2 regions of the Geodermatophilus sp. Leaf369 genome follow, and region 1 is predicted to be linked to the other one. Evidence: predicted binding sites of a transcription regulator. Region 1 holds the regulator's gene; the other holds the start of a gene.
What was found. The regulator LexA, encoded in region 1, represses DNA repair genes until DNA is damaged. The targets are predictions, from matches to a motif close to TCGAACANNTGTTCGA.
Positions count from the first base shown of each region.

Region 2: ASG36_RS01895 (HNH endonuclease signature motif containing protein) is a predicted target of LexA. The motif match lies at 4,679-4,694, and genes of this name have one in related genera.

Region 1 is NZ_LMQA01000007.1:53,516-60,232, forward strand. It holds gene ASG36_RS21230 (phosphatase PAP2 family protein) at 1-501, shown strand, start outside; gene ASG36_RS21235 (hypothetical protein) at 530-1,585, shown strand; gene lexA (transcriptional repressor LexA) at 1,631-2,332, opposite strand; gene ASG36_RS22465 (LysM peptidoglycan-binding domain-containing protein) at 2,739-3,275, shown strand; gene nrdR (transcriptional regulator NrdR) at 3,709-4,227, shown strand; gene ASG36_RS21255 (vitamin B12-dependent ribonucleotide reductase) at 4,327-6,717, shown strand, end outside.
Region 2 is NZ_LMQA01000001.1:392,654-399,370, reverse strand. It holds gene ASG36_RS01925 (CpaF family protein) at 1-510, shown strand, start outside; gene ASG36_RS01920 (type II secretion system F family protein) at 507-1,445, shown strand; gene ASG36_RS01915 (type II secretion system F family protein) at 1,445-2,335, shown strand; gene ASG36_RS01910 (hypothetical protein) at 2,373-2,585, shown strand; gene ASG36_RS01905 (thioesterase family protein) at 2,588-2,995, shown strand; gene ASG36_RS01900 (ChaB family protein) at 3,006-3,437, shown strand; gene ASG36_RS01895 (HNH endonuclease signature motif containing protein) at 3,445-4,662, opposite strand; gene ASG36_RS01890 (M24 family metallopeptidase) at 4,793-6,115, opposite strand; gene ASG36_RS01885 (diguanylate cyclase) at 6,140-6,717, opposite strand, start outside.

The sequences.
Region 1 (6,717 bases):
TGGGTCTTCACCCAGGCCGGTGGGCGCTTCACCATCCTGGTGGTCCTGGTCGCGCTCGTCGGCTGGATCTCCTGGCGCCGGCGCACCGTCGTCCCGGTGCTGCGGGTGCTGGTCGCCCTGGCGCTGCTGACCGCGGTCGTCTACGCCTTCAAGTACGGCACCGGCCGGACGGCGCCGGCCTACCCGGGCTCGTTCTTCCACCGGGACGGCGCCTCCTACCCCTCCGGGCACGTCGCCAACGCCGTGCTGATGTGGGGCGTGGCGCGGTGGCAGGCCGTGGAGTTCGGGCTGCCGGCGCAGGTGCAGCGCGCCCTGTGGGTGCTCAGCGTGTTCGGCCCGCTCGTGACGGGAGTGGCCATGGTGGCCCTGGACTTCCACTGGGTCACCGACGCGGTCGTCGGCGCTGCTGTGGGACTCGTCCTGCTGGGCGTGGTGCACGCACTCGACGCAGTCGTGATGTCACGCTTCGTGCGTGCCAGAGCCGGTCGGTCGACTGCCTGAGCCCGCCGGGCGATGCCCGCGGGCCCTCGTGGCGACCGTCCTGGGGATCGGCGTCGTCGCCGGGCCGTTCCTGCCGGGCTCCTTCCTGTCCGCGGCCCAGACCGGGTCGGCCGCCGTCGTCACCGCCGCGGCCGAGGAGGTCCTCGCCCCCTTCGGCGAGCCCGCCACCCCCTGCTCGGTGACCGACGCCCGACTCCCGGAGATCTCCGGGATGGCGGTGTCCGGGGACACCACGCTGGTGATGAACGACGGCGGGGACGCCGTGACGGTCCACCTGCTGGACGCCTCCTGCGCCGTGGTCGGTGAGCGGACCGCCGCGGTGGACCCCTACGACCCCGAGGACATGGCGCTGGCGGCCGACGGCACCGTCTGGTTCGCCGACACCGGGGACAACCGGCTGTCCCGCGAGACCGTCGCGCTGATCGCGCTGCGCCCGGACGGCACCGCGCAGGTGCACCGACTGACCTACCCCGACGGTCCCCACGACGCCGAGGCCCTGCTGCTGGCCCCCGACGGCACGCCCTACCTGGTCACCAAGGAGGTGCTGGGGGTCAGCGGGGTCTACCGACCGACCGCCGCCCTCGACCCCGCCGCGACCGTGCCCATGGAGCGGGTCGCCGAGCTGGCGCTGTCCCTGACGGGCACCCCCGGTGGCCCGGTGGGCCGGGCCGGGCAGCTGCTGGTGACCGGCGGCGCGGTGAGCCAGGACGGCGCGCTCATCGCGCTGCGCACCTACACCGACGCCTACGTCTGGCCGCTCGTCGGCTCCGACGTCCCCGGCGCGCTGGCCGGTGCCCCGGCCCGGGTCGCCCTGCCCGAGTCGCCCCAGGGCGAGGCGGTCGCCTTCGCTGCCGATGCCCGCAGCCTGGTGGTCTCGGGCGAGGGTCTGCCCGCGGCCGTCACCGTGCTGCCCTCGACCGGTGCGCTGTCCCCGGCTGCGGCGGTCGGCCCGGCCGACGCCGCGACCGCTGTCGAGCCGGGCACCGCCTCCGGTGGTCTCTCGCCGTGGACGGCCGGGGTGATCGCCGCGCTGGCTGCCGGCGTGCTGGTCTGGGCGTCCGGCAAGCTCCGCCGCCGGCACTGACCTCCCCGGGGCCGGGTCCCGCCGCGGCGGGACCCGGCCGTCGACTCAGAGCCGGCGCAGGACCGTGACCACGCGGCCCAGCACGGTCGCGTCGTCACCCGGGATGGGCTCGAAGGCCGGGTTGTGCGGCAGCAGCCACACGTGCCCGTCGCGCCGCTTGTAGGTCTTCACGGTGGCCTCACCGTCGATCATCGCCGCGACGATCTCGCCGTTCTCCGCGCTCGCCTGCTGCCGGACGACGACCCAGTCGCCGTCGCAGATCGCCGCGTCGACCATCGACTCACCGGTCACCTTGAGCATGAACAGCGTGCCCTCGCCGACCAGCTCGCGGGGGAGCGGGAAGACGTCCTCGACGGCCTGCTCGGCGAGGACCGGTCCACCGGCGGCGATCCGACCGACGACGGGGACGTAGGTGGGGACCGGCGCCTGCGGGTCGTCGACGCCGCTGGCGGCACCGGACCCGGCCAGCGCCGAACCGCTCGCGTCGGCCATCGGGTGGTCGCCGGGCAGTCGGACGTCCAGGGCCCGGGGCCGGTTGGGGTCGCGGCGCAGCCACCCCTTCTTCTGCAGCACGGAGAGCTGGTGGGCGACCGAGGAGGCCGAGGACAGCCCGACGGCCTCGCCGATCTCCCGCACGCTCGGCGGGTAGCCGCGCCGGTCGATCGAGTCGCGGATGACCTCCAGGACCCGACGCTGGCGCTGGGTGAGACCGTCGCCGGCCTCGCCCCGCTCCGGGAACTCGCGCACGGTGGCGTCCCCGGGGGTGGCCTCGGCCCCCGCGGTCGCCGCGGCCCGTCGGGTGGACGTCTTCTTCCGCGCCGCGGGGGCCTTCACGGCGCCCGTGCCGTCCGGTGTGTCGCCCTCGACCGCCACGTGTCCTCCTCCGACTGCGTGCCCGCAGCTCGTCCGGTGCCGACGGTCGGACGCCCGCCGGACGGGCGTCCCCCGGGGGAGGGCGCGCAGCCGACGGTGACCGTCGTGATCAACACGGACGGTAACGCCTCGAACCGCTCCGTTCAAACAGGTGTTCGAACGACACGCCGTGTCGCCTCGATTTTGTCGGACCCCTCGGGTAGACATCCGCACAGACGTTCGATCGAACAACCGTTCGATCCCTTCCCGGGCGTCGGAGCGAGCGACAGGAGCGACCACGATGGCCACCACGGCGAACACCTCGAGCACCACCCCGACCGTCCGCGGCAACCACCCGGCCGGTCGCGCCCTGCAGGCCGGCGTCGCCGCGCGCCGCGTCGTCGAGCCCGTCGGGCCCGTGCTCCGCCTGGTCCAGGACCCGACCGTGACGGTGCGGGAGCCGGTGCCGGAGCAGTGGGCCGACGTGGTGCCGTTGCGTCGCCCCGCCGTCGCCGGTCGACCCCCGGTGGCTGATCGGCCGGCCCCGCTGCGGTTGACCCGGCGTGGTCGTCGGGCCGTGCTGGGGCTGGTCGTGGCCGGGGGGCTGGGCCTGGCGGCCCTCGCCGGCCCCGTGGTGTTCGGCGGGCAGCCCGCCGGTGGTGGGCTGGCCCTGGCGGGGGAGAGCAGTGTCGTGGTCGCCCCGGGCGACACCCTGTGGTCCATCGCCGGCACCATCGCCCCCGACGCCGACCCCCGTGGGGTCGTCGACGCACTGCGGTCGCTGAACGACCTGGACGGCGTGACCCTCGTGCCCGGCCAGGTGCTGCAGGTCCCCTGAGCCCTGACGCCACTCCGGGACCTCGCGCCTCCCGGGATCGAGCCGGCCCCCGGTGGACGACCGTCCCGGGTGGGCCGGCTCCGTCGCGTCCGGGTGCGGTACGCGGCAGCGGGCCTGCGTCGGTCGGTTGTGCCGACCGGGCGGCATCGGTGCTGGCAGGAGCTGTGCACGGGCTGGTGCGCGTGGGGCAGGACCGGCGTCCCGGGGTGCCACCGAAGGCGCGACGGAGTCGGGGAAGAGGACACGCCCGGGAGGGGTTGCGTATCTGTAGGGGTGCGGGGCTACTCTCACCACAACATCTAGTAGTTACACAGATGTTCTTCCATCCACAGGCCCGTCCACAGGTTCTCCCCCCGACATCCACCGGATGTCCCCGGGAGCGTGCACAGGGCGGCCGTCGTGGGAGTCCACGACACCCGAGAGGAGACCCCCGGTGCGCTGCCCGTTCTGCCACAGCCCCGACAGCCGGGTCGTCGACTCCCGGGAGGCCGACGAGGGCGCGACGACGCGCCGCCGTCGGTCCTGCCCGGTCTGCGGCCGGCGCTTCACGACCGTCGAGGAGCCGGTGCTCGCGGTCATCAAGCGCAGCGGGGTCAGCGAGCCCTTCGACCGCAGCAAGGTGATCGCCGGTGTCCGCCGGGCGTGCCAGGGGCGACCGGTCGACGAGGGGCAGCTCGCGGTCCTCGCCGCGAAGGTGGAGGACGCCGTGCGCGCCACCGGGTCGGCCGAGGTGCCCAGCAACGAGGTGGGGCTGGCCATCCTGGCCCCGCTCCGCTACCTCGACGAGGTCGCCTACCTCCGGTTCGCCAGCGTCTACCGCTCCTTCACGTCGGTCGCCGACTTCGAGAAGGAGATCAGCGAGTTGAAGCGGATCGGACTCGGCTCCGGTCCCGCTGCCGACGACGACCCCGCCCCGGGCGACACCGCCCGGACTGTCGGACCCCCCGGCTAGAACGGGACCGACGCACCACCGCACTAGAGCGCCACCAGAGCCACGACCACCGCCTCACCACCGCCTCACCACAGCCACGCCACGCCAGGGGAGCACGTCTTGACCGAGACCACCGACCGCATCTCGTCCGGCCGCAAGAGGACCGCGAAGTCCACCGACCGCAAGGGCCTCAAGGTCGCCCGCGTGTTCACCACCGCCGGGGTGCACCCCTACGACGAGGTGACCTGGGAGCGCCGCGACGTCGTGATGACCAACTGGCGCGACGGCTCGATCAACTTCGAGCAGCGCGGGGTCGAGTTCCCCTCCGACTGGTCGATCAACGCCACGAACATCGTCACCACGAAGTACTTCCGCGGCGCCGTGGGCACCCCGGTGCGCGAGACCAGTCTGCGTCAGCTCATCGACCGCGTCGTCCTCACCTACACCGAGGCCGGCCGCGAGCACGGCTACTTCTCCTCCGAGACCGACGTCGAGCTGTTCGAGCACGAGCTCACCTGGATGCTGCTGCACCAGGTCTTCAGCTTCAACTCACCCGTCTGGTTCAACGTCGGCACCTCGAGCCCGCAGCAGGTCAGTGCCTGCTTCATCCTCGCCGTCGACGACACGATGGACTCGATCCTCAACTGGTACCGCGAGGAGGGCCTGATCTTCAAGGGCGGCTCCGGTGCCGGGCTGAACCTCTCCCGCATCCGCTCCTCCAAGGAGCTGCTGTCCTCCGGTGGCACCGCCTCCGGGCCGGTCTCCTTCATGCGCGGGGCCGACGCCTCGGCCGGCACCATCAAGAGCGGTGGCGCCACCCGTCGCGCCGCGAAGATGGTCGTGCTGGACATCGACCACCCCGACATCGAGGAGTTCGTCGAGACCAAGGCGCGCGAGGAGGACAAGATCCGCGCGCTGCGGGACGCCGGCTACGACATGGACCTGGGCGGCCGGGACATCACCAGCGTCCAGTACCAGAACGCCAACAACTCGGTCCGGGTGAACGAGGAGTTCATGCGGGCCGTCGAGGACGGCACGCCCTTCGGACTGCGCTCGCGCACCGACGGCTCGGTCATCGAGACCGTGGACGCCAAGGAGCTCTTCCGCAAGGTCACCACCGCCGCGTGGGAGTGCGCCGACCCGGGCATCCAGTACGACGACACGATCAACGACTGGCACACCAACCCCGAGACCGGGCGGATCAACGCGTCCAACCCGTGCTCGGAGTACATGAGCCTGGACAACAGCTCGTGCAACCTGGCGTCGCTGAACCTCATGAAGTTCCTGCGCCCCGACGGCACGTTCGACTCCGAGCGGTTCACCCGCTCGGTCGAGCTGATCATCACCGCGATGGACATCTCGATCTGCTTCGCCGACTTCCCGACGGCGCCCATCGGTGACACCACCCGGGCCTACCGCCAGCTGGGCATCGGCTACGCCAACCTCGGCGCGCTGCTCATGGCCACCGGGCACGCCTACGACTCCCGCGGTGGCCAGAGCCTGGCCGCGGCGATCACCTCGCTGATGACCGGTGCGGCCTACCGCCGCTCGGCCGAGCTGGCCGGTGTCGTCGGTGCCTACGACGGCTACGCCCGCAACGCCTCGGCGCACGCCCGGGTCATGCGCAAGCACGCCGCCGCCAACGACGCGATCCGCCCCGTGGGTGCCGACGACGCCGACGTGCTCAAGGCCGCCACCGCGCAGTGGCAGGAGGGCCTGGCCATCGGCGCCGAGAACGGCTGGCGCAACGCCCAGGCCTCCGTGCTGGCCCCCACCGGCACGATCGGCTTCATGATGGACTGCGACACGACCGGCATCGAGCCGGACTTCGCGCTGGTCAAGTTCAAGAAGCTGGTCGGCGGCGGGTCCATGCAGATCGTCAACCAGACGGTGCCGCGGGCGCTGAAGAGCCTGGGCTACCAGGACGAGCAGGTCGAGGCGATCGTCGAGTACATCGCCGAGCACGGCCACGTCGTCGACGCCCCCACCCTGCGTCCCGAGCACTACGAGGTCTTCGACTGCGCGATGGGCGAGCGGTCCATCTCCCCGATGGGCCACGTCCGGATGATGGCCGCGGTCCAGCCGTTCATCTCCGGTGCCATCTCCAAGACGGTCAACATGCCCGAGACGGCGACCATCGAGGACGTCGAGAACATCTACTTCCAGGGCTGGAAGCTCGGCATCAAGGCGCTGGCGATCTACCGGGACAACTGCAAGGTCGGCCAGCCGCTGTCCGGTGGCAAGGGCAAGAACGACGGCGCCAAGGCCGAGGTCACCGAGACCGCCGCCCCGGTCGCCGGCACCATGGCCCACCCGGTGCGCAAGCGCCTGCCCAAGAAGCGGACCAGCGTCACCACGTCCTTCTCCGTCGCCGGGGCCGAGGGCTACATGACCGCCGGCATGTACGAGGACGGCAGCCTGGGCGAGGTCTTCCTCAAGCTCGGCAAGCAGGGCTCGACCCTGGCCGGTGTCATGGACGCCTTCTCGATCGGCATCTCGCTGGCGCTGCAG
Region 2 (6,717 bases), on a different contig from region 1:
CGGGACCTGGTGCGCAACTCGCTGCGCATGCGCCCGGACCGCATCGTGGTGGGGGAGTGTCGCGGCGGGGAGTCCCTGGACATGCTGCAGGCGATGAACACCGGCCACGACGGGTCGCTGTCCACGGTGCACGCCAACAGCCCGCGCGACGCGATCGCCCGCCTCGAGACCCTGGTGCTGATGGCAGGCATGGACCTCCCGCTGCGCGCCATCCGGGAGCAGATCGCCTCGGCGGTGGACGTCGTCGTCCAGCTCACCCGGCTGCGGGACGGCACCCGGCGGGTCACCCACGTCACCGAGGTGCAGGGCATGGAGGGGCAGACCGTCACCCTGCAGGACGCCTTCCTCTTCGACTACTCCGCCGGGTTGGGCCCGGACGGGAGGTTCCTCGGCAAGCCCGTGCCCACCGGCGTCCGGCCGCGGTTCACCGACCGGTTCACCGACCTGGGCATCACGCTCTCGCCGCGGGTCTTCGGCCAGGGCGCCGCGGCGCCGGGGGCCCGGCGGTGACCCCGCTCGTCTGGGCCGGGGTGCTCGGCCTCGCCGGGGGCCTCGGCGGGCTGCTGATGGCCGCGGTGTGGCCGGGTCGGGTCCGGATCGGGCTCGCCCAGCTCGACCCGACCGCTGTGGCCAGCGACTCCCGGCTGACCGGGGCGACCGGCGGGACCACGGCACTTGTCGAGCGGTTGCTGACCCGGCACAGTGTCAGCGCCTCGTTCGCCGCCCTGCTCGAGCGGGCCGGCGTCCAACGCACGCCCGCCGAGGTCGTCGTCCTCACGGGGGGCGCGACGCTGGGACTTGCGGCGCTGGCCCTGCTGCTGGAGGGACTGCTGGCCGCCGTCCTCCTCGCCCTCGTCGTGCCGTTGGCGGCCCGCGGCTTCCTGGGGTTCCGGGTCGGCCGGCGCCAGGCGGCGTTCGCCGACCAGCTGGACGACGCCCTGCAGCTCATGGCCGGGAGCCTGCGGGCGGGGCACAGCCTGCTGCGCGCGCTGGACTCCGTCGCCGGGGAGGCCCAGTCGCCGACGAGCGAGGAGTTCGCCCGGGTGGTCAACGAGACCCGGGTGGGGCGGGAGCTGAACACCTCCCTGGACGAGGTGTCGGCGCGTACGGCGAGCGAGGACTTCGCCTGGGTCACCCAGGCGATCGCCATCCACCGGGAGGTGGGCGGCAACCTGGCCGAGGTGCTCGACCAGGTCGGGCACACCATCCGCGAGCGCAACCAGATCCGCCGTCAGGTCAAGGCGCTGGCGGCCGAGGGGAAGCTGTCTGCCTACATCCTCATGGCCCTGCCGATCGGGATCGCGGGGTTCTTGAGCATGACCAACCCGGAGTACATCGGTCGGCTCACCGAGGAGCTGGTGGGCTGGATCATGCTGGGTACCGGGGCGGTCATGCTCACCATCGGCGGGCTCTGGCTCCGCTCGACCGTGAAGATCGCATTCTGATGCCCGCCCTCGTCTGGGCCGCGGTCGCGGCGGTCGTCCTCGGGATCGGCGGTGCCTTCTTCGTCGTCGTCGCCGCCCCGGGTCGCCCTCCGGGCCAGATCGCCCTGAACCTCACCCGTAGTCTCGCCGTCCCCGGTGTCCCCGGGATGGACGCGACCGGGGACCGCCGGCGCGGGGGTGCAGGGGCTCTGCTGCGGACGCTGACCCCCGAATCGACGGCACGTCGGGTGCGACGCCTGCAGGTGCGCGCGGGCAGCCCGGCGGCCTGGCCGGTGGAGAAACTGCTCTGGGGCAAGCTCGTCCTGGCCGGCGTGGGCGGTCTTCTCGGGGTCCTCTACCTGCTGTCGAACTCCACTCTGCTCGCTGTCCTGCTCGTGCCGACGATCGTCGCGGTCCTCTACTTCCTCCCCGAGCTGCTGCTGCACAGCCGCGGCCAGGAGCGGCAGGCCGCGATCACCCTGGAGCTCGCCGACACCCTCGACCAGATGACCATCGCCGTGGAGGCCGGTCTCGGCTTCGAGGCTGCGATGGCCCGGGCCGGCCGCAACGGCAAGGGCCCGCTGGCCCAGGAGCTGGTGCGCACCGTGCAGGACATCGCCGTGGGTCGGCCGCGGCGGGAGGCCTACCGGGCACTCGCCGAGCGCACGCAGGTCACAGACCTCAAGCGGTTCGTCGGGGCGGTCAACCAGGCAGACGCCTACGGGGTGTCGATCGCCGACGTGCTGCGCACGCAGGCGGGGGAGATGCGGCTCAAGCGGCGGCAACGGGCCGAGGAGAAGGCCATGCAGATCCCGGTCAAGGTCATCTTCCCGCTGATGCTCTTCATCCTTCCCACGCTGTTCATCGTCCTGCTGGGGCCGGCCGTGCTGGACATGATGGCGAACTTCTGACCCGGCGCGGTCTCCGGGGGGACGGTAGAACCAGGCCATGACCTCCACCCAGGACCCCACCCCCGAGGCGCGCGCCAACGTCACAGAGCACAACGTCGAGACCCGGGCCGACCTGCTCCCCGAGGAGCAGGCCGCCGGCAGCGTGGACCCCGAGGCGCAGGCCGCGGCGATCCTGGCCGAGTCCGAGGAGCGCACCCTGCACCCGGACGCCGACGAGGGCGGGCACCGCACCTCGGAGGAGACGGTCTGACCGTGCGGCACCAGCACGCCGTCCAGCTGCGGTGGTCCGACCCCGACGTCTACGGCCACGTCAACCACGCCCGGGCGTTGAGCCTGGTCGAGGACGCTCGGTTGACCATGGCCTCCGAGACCGCTGCGGGCGGCGACGGGTCGGCGCACCCGCCGGTGATCCTCGCCCGGCTCGAGGTGGACTACCTGCGTCAGCTGTACTACCGCCCGCACGAGCAGGTGACGATCGAGAGCTGGGTGACCCGGCTGGGCACCAGCTCGGTCACCACCCGGCAGGAGCTGCGCCAGGACGGGCACGTCGCGGTCTCCGTCGTCGCCGTGCTGGTGATGACCGACGGGGCGTCGTCCCGGCCGCTGACCGACAACGAACGGGCCTTCTGGACGACGTTCCTCAAGGAGCCCGCCGGGTAGGAGCGCCCGCATGGCGAAGACCGACGACCAGGGCAGGCCCATCGAGGACGAGCTGCCCAGCACCCTGCAGCGCTCCGACGACAAGGCCAAGGACACCTACGCCCAGGCGCACGACAGCGCCGAGGAGACCTACGACGGCGACCCCGCGGCCGCCAACCGGGTCGCCTGGGCCGCGGTCAAGCACACCCACGAGAAGGTCGGCGACCACTGGGAGCCCAAGGACGAGGCCGGCCCCTCGGACGAGCAGTCGGCGAGGGGCAACCGGGACACCGACCTGGGCACCGCCGGCGGGGTGGACGCGAACGCCACGAAGGAGCACCTCTACGAGGTCGCCCAGCGGCTGGACGTCGAGGGCCGTTCGTCGATGACCAAGGACGAGCTCGTCGAGGCGATCGAGAAGGCCAACGACCGGGCGACGGCGGACGCGCGCGAGAAGCAGTAGCCGACGGTCACACGCGTAGGCGGTCGAGAACGATCTCGGTGCCGTCCGGGCGCTGGGTGCGCCACCTGTTGCCCGGCGGTGCGGTCTCGTCGCGTTCGACGCGGAACCCGTGGTGGACCTTCGTGTGGTGGCGTTCGCAGAGCAGGGCTGAGTTGTCGAGGCTGGTGTCGCCCTGGTCGCGGAGCCACTCGAGCAGGTGGTGGACGTCGCACCAGTGCGTCGGGGCGTGGCAGCCGGCGAACACGCAGTGCCCGTCCCGGGCTTCAACGGCCTTGCGGATGTGCGGTGGGACGACCCGCTTGGTCCGTCCGACGTCGAGGGGGAGGCCGTCGGGGCCCATCACGATGCGAGTGACGGCCGAGTCGCAGGCGACCCAGCGGGCTCGGGCAGCAGAGATCAGCGCACCGAAACCGGTGGTGGCAGTGTCGTGACCGGTGGCTGCGTCGACCAGGTCCTCGACGTCGATCGTCACGATCACCTGCGGCTTGACCGTGCGCAGGAACGGCAGGTCGCCCTGGGCCAGGGCGTTGTCGCACAGCTGGACGAACGCGTCGCCCTGCTGCTGGGCGCGGTTGCGCAGATCGCCCAGCGGACGGTCGGTCTGCACGATCGACTCGATCGCCGCCAGGGCCTTCTCGAACCCGACCGGGTCCAGGTCGAACCGGCCGGACCCCGAACCGTCGGCGCGGCGGCTGAACGTCAGAGACCGTTGCTCGGTCGGGTCGGGCTCTGGGCCGTCGGGGTCCAACGCGTTGCGGAAGGCGTTGACCGCGGTCGCGAGCTTCGCGTGCGGCAGCGTCCGGGCGACCTCGGTCCACACCTCGTCGAAGGCGTCCAGATCGATGTCCTGCTCGGCGGCCGCCGCGATGTCGCACGGCCGCAGCGCGTCAGTCACGACACCCACCTGGGCCGCGGTCACCGCACCCTCGGCGAACGCGGCCTCCAACCGTGGCAGGTGCTCCAGCACCCGGCCGGCCCGCACCACTGCAGCGGCTGCTCCGCTCGAGAAGTGGTGGTGACCGCGCAGCAGCGACTGCATCGTCCTCAGCCCGTCGTGCTCAGCAGCACCGACCACGTCGGCGTGCCGCACGGTGCGGGTCAACTCGGCCGAGGCCCGGTTGATGAACTCGACCAGATCGGCCGTCCGCTCCAACAGCGCACCGTCGGGCACCGCGTGCAGGTCGTCGACAGCCAGGGCGTCCAGGGCGGACCGCAGTTCGCTCACGACACCTCCCGGCTGTTCGATCAGGTGTTCGAAGTCTACGTCGGCACGAGACCCCAGAACTACTGAACCCACAGGTCAGAGGCCTGTCCACAGATGTGCGACAGCCCTTGACGGCGCCGGTGGACGAGCCCTAGATCGTGATCAGGGACGTCTGCCGGGCGTCCAGGTAGGAGACGCCTTCGCCGGTCAGTGCGATGCCCTGCTCCAGGGCCATCCGCACCAGCTGGCCGTCCCACTCGGGGACGGCGACCCGCACGCACAGCTCCAGGGCCCAGGTCGTGGACTCCCGGACGGGTGCCTGCCCGGTGCCGCGGACCCCGCCCTGGGCGTCCCACATGCCGATCGCCGGGCCGGCGCCGTGACCGTAGAAGCCGACCGGGTGGGAGTAGACGTCGCCGTCCACGCCCTCGGCGGCCGCCGCGGCGCGGGCGGCGGCCAGCACCTCGTCGCCGGTGCGGCCGGGGGTCATCGCCGTCGTCACCAGGTCCTGCATGCGGTTGCCCACGGCCAGTGCGTGCACCAGGCCGGCCGGGGGGGCGGTCTCCCCGGGGCGCAGCACGTAGCCGTTGCGCTGGGTGTCGGTGGTCAGCCCGAGGGTCTTGAGCCCGACGTCGCAGTGCACCAGGTCGCCGGGCTCGACGACCGCGTCGTGCGGCACCCCGCCGACGATCGTGCCGCGCTCGTCGAGCAGCGGGACGCCCGCGCGCTGCAGGCCGACCGTCGGCTGGAACCACGGCTCGACGCCCAGGTCGTGGAACCGCTGCCGGATCCACCACGCCACGTCCAACGCGGTGGACTCCCCGACCCGCAGCACCGCGGGGGAGTACGCCTCGGCGATGGTCTCGTGCACCAGCGCGTTCATCGCGTGCAGCGCCGAGATCTCCTCCGGCAGCCGGGTCTCCAGCCAGCGGACGGCGAGCTGCTCGGCCGGCACCAGCCGCTGCGCCCACGGGCCCAGCGCCTCGACGAGGAGGCCGTGCTCGGTGTGGGAGAGACCGTCGGCGTGCGCGAACGTGTCCGACACGTCGATCCCGATCGCCCGAGGCCGGGCCTGCTCCACGACCCGGCGGACGGCGGCCCACTGCGACTGCTCGGCCGAGGCGCCCGGCTCGTCGTCGTCGGGGTCCCAGGCGGAGACGAACTGGCCCACCGGGTACCGCGCGACCGCCATCGGGGTCACGCCGTCGTCGCTGCGGTGCAGCAGCAGGATGGTCCGGCGGCGGGCCGACAACCAGGACGCCGGGAGCATCGTGGGCAGCACCGGGTCCTCGTTGTACTCCCGGCCCACGACCACCCACAGGTCGATGCCCGCGTCGTCCATCAGGTCGGGCAGCAGGTCGCGCACCCGCTCGGTCAGCCACCGGTCCCGGACCTCGGCCTGGTCCCGCAGGGGCAGCGGGACGGTGCGGGTGGGATCGATCCCGTGCGGGCGGTGGCGCAGGGCGGTGGTCATGCCCCCATCAGAGCAGAGCCGCGCTCAGGCGGGGCGGTCGAGCCGGACGACCGGGTGCGCCGCCCGCGGCAGCGGCACGAGGGGCGGGGCGAGCTCCACCCGGTCCCGGCCGGCCTGCTTGGCCTCGTACATCGCCGCGTCCGCACGGTCGACCAGGCGCCACACGCCGGCGGCGGGATCGGTGTCGGAGGACGGTCGGTCCAGCGCGATGCCGATCGAGGCCGTCACCCCCGGGTGGTCCACCCAGGCCTGCCGGACGGCGCCGCGCAGCCGCTCGCCCAGCCGGTGCGCCTCGGTGCGGTCCGCGGCCAGGCCGACCACCACGAGCTCCTCGCCGCCGATCCGGGCGAGCACGTCGGTGGGTCGGACGACGGCCCGCAGCGCCTGCGCGACGGCACGGAGCACGGCGTCCCCGGTGGCGTGCCCGTGGGTGTCGTTGAGCTGCTTGAAGTGGTCGAGGTCCAGCACCAGCGCGACGACGTGGTCGCCTCCGCGGTGGGCCTGCCGCCACAGCCGCTCGGACTGCGTGACCAGCGAGCGCCGGTTGGCCAGGCCGGTAAGCGGGTCGGTGGAGGACAGGGCCTCGGTGGCGGCGAGCAGGC